3 linked regions of the Cytobacillus luteolus genome follow. The protein of the gene in region 2 interacts with the protein of the main gene of each other region in a pairwise test. Links are inferred from orthologs where the notes say so. Each region holds a gene or a part of one and is shown on either strand. Other genes may lie near its edges.

Region 1 (4,204 bases), on a different replicon or contig from region 2:
GATTTATCCATTCCTTGGAATAATTCCTTGAGTAGCTCCTCTCCCATTGTTGTACCATCCGGCATATAGACTGTCACATTACCACTAGACTTACCTGGCAATCGCTCAATAACAATGGTTCCATATTCTTTTGTTTGTAAGCTGATCTTCCCACCATACCTTGTTCCTGATTTTGGTTCATAACGAAGGTCTTGCTGCTGTTTAGTAGGGAAACCAAATAAAATACTATGGATAAATGACATTAATGTCGACTTTCCAGCTTCATTTTTACCATAAAAGAGTTGAATACCACCAGAGAGATTACCATATTCTTTGCTTTCTAATTTCCCATATCCATAAATATGAAGGTCAATTATTCTCATGATGTACCTCCTTTCTCTTTTTCTATTAATCCTTCATCATTCCATTTAAAAGCAGTGCTTCTGCTTCCTTTATGATTTCCTGTTTTTCATCAGCGGTTAATTGATTCACATATTTTCTTGCTTGAGGATGATTAAAAATCGGGCCTAGCGCTTCATAGAAATCATCATATTCATCTATACAAGCAATAAGATCTGCGAAAAAATGCGATTCAGACCTTAATTTTTCACGATCCACCACGATGTTCGTTTCAACTCTAATAGAATTTACAAGAACAAAGTTTCGTTTATCCACTTCAGACTCGACTAAAATGGTTTGTAATTCATCTACTAAATTTTGATCTTGTAGACTGTTATGAAGTTTTCCTGATCCAATTAGCTCTAATGTTACTAACACACCTTGGTCAATACGCCTTAGCTTATCTAAGATTTGATAACATTGATCTACCAATTGGTTATAGTTATCTATGTCTGATATTGTAAGTTGAACAGTTTCCCATACAATATCTGCTGTTTCCTTAAACGTTAATGTAGTATTTGACTCTGACAAAGTAACAATATAACATCCCTTATCCCCAGATTCTTTTCGATGCCTACCTTGTATGTTACCAGGATAGATAATAGGTGGATTATCATAGAGACTTTGACGCTTATGGATATGGCCTAATGCCCAGTAGTTGAAATCCTTTTCAAGTAACTGTTTAACTGTAAACGGTGCGTAGCGACCATGTTCATCTTGGGTTGTAGTATCTTCACTACCATGTAAGAGTCCAATATGAAAAGGTGCATCCATCTTCTTTAAGTAATAACTGGTCATATTCTCAGTAACGAGGTTCTTTGGATAGCTAAATCCATACAGATTGACCAGTGGTTGTCCATTTTTTTCGAATGTCTTTGACTCTATGTTACCTGAAAATACATGCACATTCCTTGGCCATTCAATCGAAGTCCAGGATCCGCCTAGATGATCATGATTTCCATGAATGATATATACTGTGATATCCTCTTTTTCAAGACGTTTCATTTCATCACGAAATCTTACTTGTGCGCGTAAACTCCGGTCCACAGAATCAAACAAATCCCCAGAGATAATCATAAAATCTACCTTTTCTTCAATAGCTAATAACACAATTCGAGAAAAAGAGGTAAACGTGCTTTCTTTTATTCTTTTAAAAAGTAATTCAGGGAACTTTTGTAGTCCTTTAAAAGGACTATCTAAATGTAAATCTGCTGTATGTAAAAATTTTATTGAACTCATTCGTTTATTCCTCTTTTCAAATAGAGTTGACTTTATTTTACCATCCAAACAATACGAATGCACGTTCTCACAAGAATAATTCTTTCGTAATTAATCTAAAAAAAGGACAAAACCTTATAGGTTTCATCCTTAGTAATTAGTTTACTTTTCATTTTTTGTTAGCTGTAGAGCTTTTTTAATATCCTTAAATGATGAACTCTTTCCATACATTAAAACTCCTCCACGGTAAACACGGGCCCCAAATACCGCAAGTAGAACAATGGTTGTTACAAGTAATCCAATACTTAAAGCTACTTCCCAAATAGGTACATTTAACATCCCAACACGTAAGAACATAATCATTGGTGCAAAGAATGGAATAAAAGAAGTAACCGTGATAAATGATGCTTCTGGTTTCCCCAGTCCAAACATAGCGATCATAAATGCAATTACAATTACTAATGTCATAGGTGTTATCATCTGTTGTACATCTTCAATTCTGCTTACAAGTGAGCCTAAAAATGCCGCTAATGTTGCAAAAAGTAGATAGCCTAACACGAAAAAGACGATCGCATAAATAAATGTTGAAATAGGAATATTACTCAATCCAAAAACAGAAAAAATTCCTTCATTACTGTTTGCAGGATTTAAACGTAGAGAAAGATAACCTACTGTTAGAATAAATGCAAATTGAGTGATACTTAATAAAGCGATACCTAGAATTTTTCCAAACATTAGCTTAATTGGAGAAACACTAGAGATTAGTATCTCCATTACACGTGAAGATTTCTCCGTTGCTACTTCCATTGCAATCATACTTGCATACATGATAACAGCAAAGTAGATGACAAATAATAAAATATAAACCAACCCACGAGCCTGACTCAATTCTTCTTCAGACTTAGCATCTTCTTCTAGTGCAATTTTTTCAAACATGACTGGAACATATAATTGATTTACCTGTTCTGCTGTTAATCCTAGCTTCGAAGTTGCTAGTGATACCTTAAGCTGTTGCAAAGCCTGTTCTAGCTGCGAATATGCCTCTGAATCTGTAATTGACATTGCGCTAAAAACACCCTGTGGAAGCTGTTCTTCATCATACGAGATTTCTAAAAGACCTGCATATTCTCCATCAGATACTTTTTCTTTAGCTTCCTCTACTGAACCTCCAAACTGTTCAATAGCAAGCTTATTTGAAAAAACTTGGAACTGTTGTTCATAAAGTGGGTATAGCTCCCCTGTCTCATCAATAACTGCAATTATCCGATCGTCATCACCTTTATCAAACATATCTATGATGGTTTGGATATTTGTTAGTCCTAGAACAATAACCGCTGTAATAATTGTAGTTATAATAAATGATTTAGATTTTAACTTATTCAAATAGGTGTGAAAAAAGATAAGCCAAAATTTATTCATAGGAAGCACCTACCTTTTCAATAAAGATATCATTTAATGAAGGCTCTTCTAGTGAGAACTTTCTTACGAATCCTTTACCAGAAATCTCCTCAAATATATGTTGTGAGACTCCTTCATTTTCAACTTGCAAATGTACACCCTCACCTGTCTGCTTGAACTTGACTACGCCTCGAACATTCTCTAAATGAGATAAATCAAAATCAGCATGAACACTTACATTTTTCTTCCCAAAAGATCTTTTGATATCCTTCAAGGCTCCATGGACAATTGGCTTTCCACGGTGCATAATGCAAAGGTGTTCACATAACTCCTCAACATGCTCCATACGATGACTTGAGAACACAATGGACGTACCTTGATTTTTTAAATCCAATACGGCTTCTTTTAAAAGTTCAACATTCACTGGATCTAGTCCACTAAATGGTTCATCTAAGATAAGTAGTCTTGGCTTGTGAAGAACAGAGGCAATAAATTGGATCTTTTGTTGATTCCCCTTTGATAATTCTTCTACTTTTTTGTTTAGGTACTCAGGAACCTTAAATCTTTCAAGCCAATACTCTAATTGTTTTAGGATATCTTGTTTTTGCATTCCTCTTAATCTGCCAAGATAGATTAATTGATCTTGGACCTTCATTTTTGGATAAAGTCCTCTTTCTTCAGGCAGGTAGCCTACAATATGGCTTGTATCGTAATTAATAGGTTTACCATCCCAAGAAATTTTCCCCTCGGATGAATCTAATAAACCTAGAATCATACGAAAGGTTGTTGTTTTACCTGCACCGTTTGCTCCTAAGAAGCCAAACATTTCTTTTTCGGGTATTTCAATTGAAAGCTTATCTACTGCTGTAAAGCTTCCAAAACGCTTTGTTACATTTTCTAATGTTAATGCCATTTCTATTCCTCCTTTTGCATCCAACTACTAATACGATAGAACTACGTTATAGTTTCATAATTTCTTCATAACTTTCTAAAAATATCATATTTTGGAAAATAAGTGGTAGGTTTTTTATAGGTATGTAGTTTTTGACTTTGAATTTAGCCCGTTCCTTTGCGCTACAGACACTTGCTTTCCGCGGGGAGGAAGTCAAGCCTCCTCGACGTTCCGTCTGCGGGGTCTCGACCTTTCCTCAACTTCTGAGCAGGAGTCAAGTGTCTTCCGCTCCAATCCACTCTTGTTGTAACAATAGTA
Region 2 (4,858 bases):
CCATTTTAGTATCTTCCTTGTATATGAGAAGGCTTTCTCCATTGAATTGAACGATTCTGCCAAGGACTTCTTTGCGACCTACTTTCTTTAATACCACTTCAATATATAGTAACTGATTATTGTTAACCCAGTTTTGAATTTGTTCATTGAACGTATCCATCTTTAATTCCTCCCTTTGCTAGCTCAAACAGATCTGGATTGCATTGTGTATTATGTCTTCTGCGAAAATTAGCACACTTATATAAAGAGGATGTTTTACTAATAAAACAAAAAACCACCTTTATAGGTGGATTATGTCGTAAATGATCCATCCCACGGCGACCCGGCTATCATAGCAAAAGATTGCGTTAGACCCGAAGTTTTGCGTCCCTACCTTTCGATAGGTTTGCCATTATCAGAGATAAGTTTTAGCATATAATATTTAATTTTAACATTATTTATAGGGAAATAAATCACTCCAAAATTAACCAATCCCCTTTTAATTCTATTTCCAACAAAAATAGCCCCACAAGATGAATGTCTTGTAGGGCTATTTATTAGTTTTCCTGAACTTCTTTACGATTTTTCTTGAACATCTTAGATAAGACTTCATATACGATAGGAACAATAATAAGTGTTAATAAGGTTGAACTTGTTAGTCCACCAATTACTGTTATTCCAAGTCCTTTAGAAATCAATCCGCCTCCACCCTCAGAGCTGATTGCAAGAGGTATCAAGGCACCAATTGTAGCAATTGCAGTCATAAGGATTGGACGAAGACGTGTTGCTCCTGCCTCTAGGATTGCTTCACGCATCGATAAACCATCACGTTCCATATGAATAATACGGTCTACAAGTACAATAGCATTTGTTACGACAATACCTATCAACATTAATAGACCCATCATAACAGAAACTGAAATTGTTTCACCTGCAATCAATAAGCCGACAAAAGATCCGATAACAGCAAATGGTAGAGAGAATAGAATAGCAAATGGAGCCACACCCTCTCCAAAAGTCACAACCAGAATGAAGTACACAATCGCAATAGCTGCAAGCATCGCTAGCCCAAGCTGCGTGAATGTCTCATTCATATCAGCTGCTACCCCAGCTACACCGACAGTTACACCCTTTGGTAAATCTAGTTGATCAATTGCTTTATCTACTTCATTAGTTGCTTTTGAAATATCATCACCAATAATCGTTCCTGATACGCTTGCATAGTATTCACCTTTACTACGAGCTAGTGTATTTAGAGTTGTGCCTTTTTCCACAGTTACAAGGTCTGAAAGTGGCATCATTGTACCAAGAGCAGTCGGTACTTGTGTTGCTAGTATATCATCAATTGACTTCGGCACAGCCGCTTGTTCCTGTTGTAGAATCACTTCTAGAGTATCTCCGTCTTTTTCAACAGTAGTAATAACCTCTTCCGTTGATGAAGGCCTTAACATCATGACAATTTGCCCTGTTGTTAAACCGTACTGTAATAATTCGTCTTGCTTTACCTTGAATGTATATTCTACATACGCATCCTCTGCACTTGATGAAACATCTTCTAAACTACTATTTTCTGCCATAACGTCTTCTAACATCTTTACTGCTTCATTTAAATCATTCAAATTTTCACTGTATAAAGTATAGCTTAGTTCATTTGTTGACATTGACATTGAAGTAAAGTTTTGACTTTTCCATTCACCACTTTGGCCAATGTTAAATACATATTCTTCAATATCTTCACGGACACCAGGGAAATCTTCCATTTTTGGATCAAAGATAAGATACATTAATGCCCCATCTCCACTTCCACCCATCATGGCAGTCATTGGGTCTCCACTTTCAGTGACAGATAATTGTACGATATCGATGTCGTCATGTTGTAATAACTCTTCTTCTACAACTTCAATGTTTGCTAGCGTTTCTTCCATTAGCTCACCTGTTGCAGGAGTATACGTTAGGTACATAACTTTTTCTTCTTCACTTCCCATAAAACTAAATCCAATCAAAGGGGTAAGCGCAAGGCTTCCTACTAGTAGTAATATTGAAATGATAGATGTAATAATTTTATGGTTAAGCGTCCATTCTAAAATACCTTTATACCAATTCGATAGTTTCCCTACCTCTTTGTGGTTGCTCTCGGTTTTCTCACTATATAGCTTTCTCTTGAATAGATAATGAGATAACGCAGGAACAATCGTAACCGCAACAATTAATGATGCTCCTAATGCAAACGTCATTGTTAATGCGAATGGCATGAATAATTCACCAACCATACCGCCAACAAAAATTAGTGGAGCAAACACTGCAACCGTGACTAGTGTTGAAGATAGGATTGGTTTAAACATTTCTATTGTTGCTTCACGTATAAGTGCTCGACCTGTTAGCTTTTCTTCTTTTAAATGAAGACGTCGATAAATATTTTCGACTACAACAATCGAGTCATCGATTACACGACCAATTGCCACAGTAATTGCACCTAATGTCATTATATTTAGGGTAATATCCAACCAGTTTAGTAACAGTAATGCCATAAAAATGGATACTGGGATAGAAATGATTGATATAACGGTTGATTTAAAGTCACGTAGGAATAATAGAATAATCAATACTGCTATCAATCCACCGAACAGAGCCTTTTCAATCATAGTGGCCACTGATTTTTCAATTGGTGCACCTTGATCTACTGAAATATCAATAATAAGACCCTCTAAATTAGTGGTTTCTTCTTCAACAAGCTCTTTAACACGATTTACAACATCAACCGTGTTAGCCTGTTGACCTTTAACAATTTGAATTGCAATAGCATCTTTACCATTTGTTCGGGAAACAGATTGTACTTTTCCTACAACTTCAATTGTGGCAAACTCGCTAAGTTTTACAAATGGCAATGGTTGTACTTCTGTTGGAGTCACAGGAATAAGCATTTCCTTCAACTCATCTGCTGTCATGAACTTACCGTCAACAGCTACTGCTTGTTCACCATCTTCAAACTCGTAAAGCCCTAAAGAAACAGCTAAGTCACTTGCTTGAATCATTTGCTTTACATTGTCTTCAGTAATACCGAACTCAGCCATTTTTTCTTCATTATAAGTAAGATGCACTTCTTCAATATGCTGACCAGTAATTGTTGCCGATGCAACGCCATCTATCCTTTCAATTTTCGGAAGGATAATCTCCTCGACTGTAGCGGTTAATTCTACAACATTCTCTTCCTCACTACTTACACTTAAAGCAACAACTGGCATCATGTTCATGCTTATTGCTGTAATGACCGGTTCTTGAGCTCCTTCTGGTAAAGTCACAGCATCTAGTGCAGATTCAAGTGCACGTTTTGCCTCGTCCATATCTATGCCATATTCATATTCCACCTGTATACTTGACATGTTAGAATATGAATTTGAAAACACTGATTTTACATCTTCTAAATTCTCTACTGCTTTTTCTAATGGTATTGATACTTCATCCATCACTTGTTCAGGAGTTGCACCAGGATATACACCCATTACCATTAAATAAGGTATTGATATATCTGGGATCGTCTCTGTTTTCATTTGCGTTCCTGAATAAATTCCTGATACAGTTATAATGATAGTAAGTAACCATACTGCTAACTTATTTTTTAATACAAAATTAACCAAGCCTTTCATACTTACACATACCCCCAATTGACTTATCAGACTCAGTTACTTATACTAATGACTAATCGGTCAATTGTCAATCATTAAATCTGGGAGAGATAGAAATGATAAAAAAACAATTAATAATGGAGAAGGCAATAGAGCTCTTTGCAAAACAAGGGTTTGAGGCAACTTCAGTCCAGCAAATAACGGAGCACTGCGGCATTTCGAAGGGTGCGTTTTACTTATCCTTCAAGTCAAAAGATGAGTTGATTATAGCACTCATTGATCATTTCATGATTCAGATTATCTCAGATATTGACTACATGGTCAAAAATTCAGAAGAAAGTAATGAACTATTATATAAATTTTACTATTCAACCTACCACTCATTCCATAAACATGCGGATTTCGCTAAAATGTTCATGAAAGAACAAACTCAAACGTTTAATCCTGAATTCATTTCCAGAACCCGCTACTATGATAGCCTAATTGATAAAATCATCCTAACAATGATTGAGCGCTTGTATGGTGACAGTGTCAGAGAAACAAAATATGATTTACTTTTTTGTATAAAGGGCTTTATGAGAACATATTCTGAGTTATTTTTATTTTATAATGTCACATTAGATCTAAATTTACTTTCCAAATCGCTTGTAGAGAAAACAAATCTACTTGCAAAACATACATCCATCCCTTTTATCTCACAAGAACTTATGAAAATGTTTGAGCTTTCAACTTTTGAGGAAGTAACGAAGGAACAAATACTTAAGGTATTGGAGCAGAAGATTGAGGAATTAACAGAATCCATCGAGAAAGAATCACTAATTTTAATAAAACAGCATATTATTGATTCGAATTTAAGCCAGGCAATTATAAAGGGATTGGTCGAAAATATTCGAAATCACCCTCATTGTAAATCAGTCTCTTATTTGCTTGATCGTTATTTCCAATTTTAAAAACTTGGAAGAGAAAACTATTCTCAACATAAAAAAGTCCTCCTAGACATTCTAGGAGGACTTTTATCATTACCCTTTATTCAACTGTAACACTTTTCGCAAGGTTACGTGGTTTATCAACATCACAATCACGGTGAAGTGCTGCGTAATAGGAGATAAGCTGTAATGGAATAACTGATACTAGTGGTGTAAGCATTTCGTTAACCGTCGGCAATACATAACGGTCTTCTTCTTCTTCAAGACCTTTCATTGAAATAATACAAGGGTTTGCACCACGTGCAACTACCTCTTTTACATTTCCACGAA
Region 3 (4,137 bases), on a different replicon or contig from region 2:
TAAATATTCGAAACGGGGAACGAGCCTGGACTAATTGGATAGTACTAGCTCTCCTCCCTTTGTTCTCAAGTATTGTATTAGGATTTTTCTTTTTTCTTTCAGCGATGGGAATCTTCTGGTTAGTAGATGTGCTCCGAGGAAAAGGGATGAATGGTCGATTTTTAATAGCCATTATCTTTATGACGCTTATGTTTCTATTAGTAGAATATCGACTTGTGTATTCCTTTATCTTTGATCATGAGCCTAATAGTCGTGATGAATATTTTCATGCTAGATTAACCTTTATACATTCTTTAAAGCTAACCTTTAAAAATTATGTACTAGGACACACCCATGTTATGACTGTACATGGCTTGGTCATTTTACCGGTAACCATTCTTGCATTATATGCTGTTATTTTGCAGAAGGCATGGAGGCGAGAAAAGGTATTTGTTTTTTTACATGTTCTAAACCTATCTCTCTCAGCTTGGTATGCATTCTGGTTTTATAAGGGATGGCTCCCACTCACTGAAAGATTTCATTTTTTAGATACATTTAATTTTGCTCGCTATCATTTCTTAAGACCTCTAGTTATTTATACATTGTTTGCTATTTCTTTGAAAATTCTATGGGATTACGGCTCTAGATTAAATAGTAGGAGAAACTGGTGGATACATGCATGTATTTTTTTTATAGTTTCTCAGGTACTTGTTTTAACTGCTTTTAATGAAGAGATTGTCCATCGAAAAAAACCTTCATTTAAAGAGTTTTATGCTGAGAAACAATTTGAAGAGATTAAAACCTATATTGGAATGCCACCAGAGGATTATCGTGTCGTTAGTATTGGTATCCATCCTGCGATTGCCCAATATAATGGCTTTTACACACTTGATACGTATAACAATTTTTATCCGCTAACTTACAAGTATCAATTTCGTCAAATCATTGAAAATGAACTAGAAAAGGATAAAAAACTAAAGCAGTACTTCGATGAATGGGGTGGAAGGTGCTACATCTTTATAGATGAAGTTGGTAAGCATTATATGTTCAAAAAGAAAACGAAGAAAGAGATTACCAAGATGGAATTAAACCTAAAACCGTTTTACGAGATGGGAGGAAGTTATGTCTTATCAGCTATTCCAATAAACAATGCAGCTGAAAATGGGTTAATTCTTGAAAAAGTATTTGAATCAAACGAATCCGCCTGGAAAATTCACCTATATAGCACTTCTTATGCACCTTAGGAGGGATAAAGTTGATTGAACCTAAGCTAACAATCGTAGTACCGTGTTATAACGAAGAAGAAATGCTTCCCGAAACATTTATTTGTTTGGGGGAGTTTTTGGAAGAATTGATATCCTCAAAAATGATATCAGAACAAAGCAAGCTTTTATTTGTTGATGATGGTAGTAAGGATAAAACATGGTCACTTATTTACAAAGCAGGCTTAGCCAACCCTTTGATAAAAGGGTTAAAGCTTTCAAAAAATGTCGGCCATCAAAATGCGTTACTTGCTGGACTGTTTACTGCAAAAGAGCATTCTGATTGCATGGTTTCGATTGATGCAGATCTTCAGGATGATGTTACTGTTATTAAAGATTTTGTTCAGAAATTTACAGAGGGTTATGAGATTGTGTATGGTGTTCGAAGAGAACGTAGCACAGACACTTTCTTCAAGCGAAATACTGCACTGGGATTTTATAGACTTATGAAAAAAATGGGCGTTGATCTCATTTATAATCATGCGGATTTTCGACTTATGAGCAAGCGAGCCGTAGAGGAATTAGAGAAATTTGAAGAGACGAACTTTTTTCTCAGAGGAATTGTACCGCTCATTGGCTTTCAGTCGACAGAGGTGTTCTATAACCGTAAAGAACGCTTCGCAGGAGAAACAAAATACCCCTTACGGAAAATGTTATCTTTTGCTCTTGATGGGATTACATCTTTTAGTGTCACACCAATTCGTTTTATTTCACTAATTGGCTTTTTGTCTTTTTTTATTAGTTTAGTATTCGGAGCCTATTTTTTACTGTTGAAATTAACAGGAAATACGACTACAGGTTGGACTTCTTTAATTACTTCCATTTGGTTAATCGGGGGATTGCAATTAATTGGTGTTGGGCTAATAGGGGAATATGTAGGTAAGATATATAAAGAAGCAAAGCGAAGACCGAAGTTTATCATTGATATTAATACATTTAACCTAGCGCTTAAATCTGGACAAACACTTACTGTAGAAAAGGAGCAAGAACAGCTTGGTTTTACTGGCCTACCTAAAACAAATTAATCCTTTTTTCCGTTTTCTTTTGGTAGGGGTGGTGAACACGCTAATCGGTCTCTCTTCTATTTTTATCATGATGCATTTGCTTGGAATAAACTATTGGGGCTCCACCTTTACGGGAAACACACTTGGTGCGATTTTTAGCTATTTTTTAAATAGATCCTTTACCTTTCAAAGTAAAGCGTCGATTTCAACAAGTTCGGTACAATTTGTAATTGTAATCGTAAGCTGTTACATGTTTTCGTATTATACTGGTGATTTAATTGCCCGTCATATCCATCAAGCAATTGAGTTAATAACGCTAGATAAACGCGACTTAGCAGTGTTCATTGGGACGGGAATTTATACGATAACAAATTATGTTGGTCAGAAGCTGATTGTGTTTAGAAAACTTTGAACCTTGTCCGTTCCTTTCCACTACAGGCACTTGCTTTCCGCGGGGAGGGATGTGAGCCTCCTCGGCTTCGCCTGTGGGGTCTCACACTTCCCTCTACTTCCCGCAGGAGTCAAGTGCCTTCCGTTCCAATCCACTCTTCACTTACATATAAGGTGAGTGGAAATAATATAGACCCCTTAATTAGAGGGGTCTCTTTGTCTTTGTCTAGTCATTTTTTTAGAATAAATAAATATGCCAAATAAGCTACCAGTTACGATAATGAAAGAGACTAGTAATACAAGATTCTTTGATTCTCCCTGTTCTTTTTCTATACTCGTGGAGGCTAAAACTGAGACGGGTCGATCACTTAGTTTTGCGACGGGGTTTAGCTTAGTTACTGAAAGCACCCGATTGTCCTCTCCCTTAATCAGAAGTTCACCTTCGTTTGTAACCTTTTGTTTAATAATTTCATTTATTTTATGAGTATAGTAAACAGAGTTAGTTGGGTAATAGTTATTATTCTGTTTATCTTTAAATACTTTGGTTGATGGAATAACTGTAGTCTTAAAATTTTCAAAACCATAGTCCAAAAGAGCTGCTGTATCCTTATAAATAATACTTTTAAGATTTGTTTTCATAGTGACTGCTACTAGAGTAAGATTTTCTCGTTCGGCAACAGTTGCCAAGGTATGTCCTGATTTTTGAACATAGCCATTTTTCCCACCTACTATACCTTCATAGGGGCGATGAGTAAGCATCTCATGATGATTATAAATAACGGTGTCCCAGCTTTCGCCTTTCCATTCAAGCTCATTTGTGCTAAATATCTCTTTGAAAGTATCATTTTTTAAAGCATAACTAGTAAGCAAAGCAATATCATACGCAGTCGTATAGTGCTGATCATGATAAAGTCCATGTGGATTAACAAAATTCGTATCATGAATGCCTACTTTTTCCTTCAAGAATTGATTCATTCTCTTTGAAAAGTCTTCAACTGACCCATCCATATGTTCAGCAATAGCAACACCCGCATCATTTCCTGAGTTAATTAGCAGGCCTTGAACAAGCTTTATTAAAGATACCTGTTCCCCAGGCTCTAAATAAACACGTGTCCCCTCAACATACCTAGCATTTTCGCTGACTGTCACAATGTCATCTAGCTTACCTTCTTCAATTGCAACAATTGCCGTAGCTATTTTTGTGACACTTGCAGGATACATTCTTGCACTACTGTTCTTTTCATATAAAATAGAACCTGTTTTCGCATCCATTAATACAGCGCTTTCACTCTGTACTGAAGGAGAATTATCTTCAGCATAGTGATAAGCTGGAAAGAAAAAAAACACTGAAATAGTGAGCATAAGGAATATACTATAATATTTCATTATCGTTCTCCATATTTATGATTTTATTTACTTGAAAGCTTTTAACGTAAAATCATCCTAATTTATTTTATCAGATAGGTTGTCACTTTATTATCAAGAAATCAAACTGTAACTAA

What was found.
Region 1: the proteins of J2Z26_RS21380 (region 2) and J2Z26_RS01600 interact in binary tests that used the Bacillus subtilis proteins (3 or more experiments, as listed by UniProt). The link is inferred for Cytobacillus luteolus from one-to-one orthologs.
Region 3: the proteins of J2Z26_RS21380 (region 2) and J2Z26_RS16685 interact in binary tests that used the Bacillus subtilis proteins (3 or more experiments, as listed by UniProt). The link is inferred for Cytobacillus luteolus from one-to-one orthologs.

The regions. Positions count from the first base shown.
Region 1 is NZ_JAGGKM010000001.1:301,302-305,505, reverse strand. What follows is about bases 888-3,886. They hold J2Z26_RS01600 (ABC transporter permease), read right to left. Parts: upstream 3,016-3,886; coding sequence 1,759-3,015; downstream 888-1,758. Other genes in these bases: J2Z26_RS01595 (ABC transporter ATP-binding protein), read right to left, coding at 3,008-3,886; J2Z26_RS01605 (metallophosphoesterase family protein), read right to left, coding at 888-1,617. Also shown: J2Z26_RS01610 (ATP-binding protein), read right to left, coding at 1-362; more of J2Z26_RS01605, read right to left, coding at 388-887; more of J2Z26_RS01595, read right to left, coding at 3,887-3,907.
Region 2 is NZ_JAGGKM010000013.1:9,658-14,515, reverse strand. What follows is about bases 337-3,989. They hold J2Z26_RS21380 (efflux RND transporter permease subunit), read right to left. Parts: upstream 3,624-3,989; coding sequence 537-3,623; downstream 337-536. Other genes in these bases: J2Z26_RS21375 (TetR/AcrR family transcriptional regulator), read left to right, coding at 3,719-3,989. Outside these bases: J2Z26_RS21385 (hypothetical protein), read right to left, coding at 1-160; more of J2Z26_RS21375, read left to right, coding at 3,990-4,552; glmS (glutamine--fructose-6-phosphate transaminase (isomerizing)), read right to left, coding at 4,629-4,858. UniProt on the Bacillus subtilis protein: Required for self-resistance to surfactin, an antimicrobial lipopeptide surfactant produced by B.subtilis. Also required for swarming motility.
Region 3 is NZ_JAGGKM010000005.1:454,859-458,995, reverse strand. The notes cover bases 319-3,250. They hold J2Z26_RS16685 (glycosyltransferase family 2 protein), read left to right. Parts: upstream 319-1,234; coding sequence 1,235-2,266; downstream 2,267-3,250. Other genes in these bases: J2Z26_RS16675 (D-alanyl-D-alanine carboxypeptidase family protein), read right to left, coding at 2,834-3,250; J2Z26_RS16680 (GtrA family protein), read left to right, coding at 2,235-2,657; J2Z26_RS16690 (DUF6044 family protein), read left to right, coding at 319-1,223. In the rest of the region: more of J2Z26_RS16690, read left to right, coding at 1-318; more of J2Z26_RS16675, read right to left, coding at 3,251-4,021.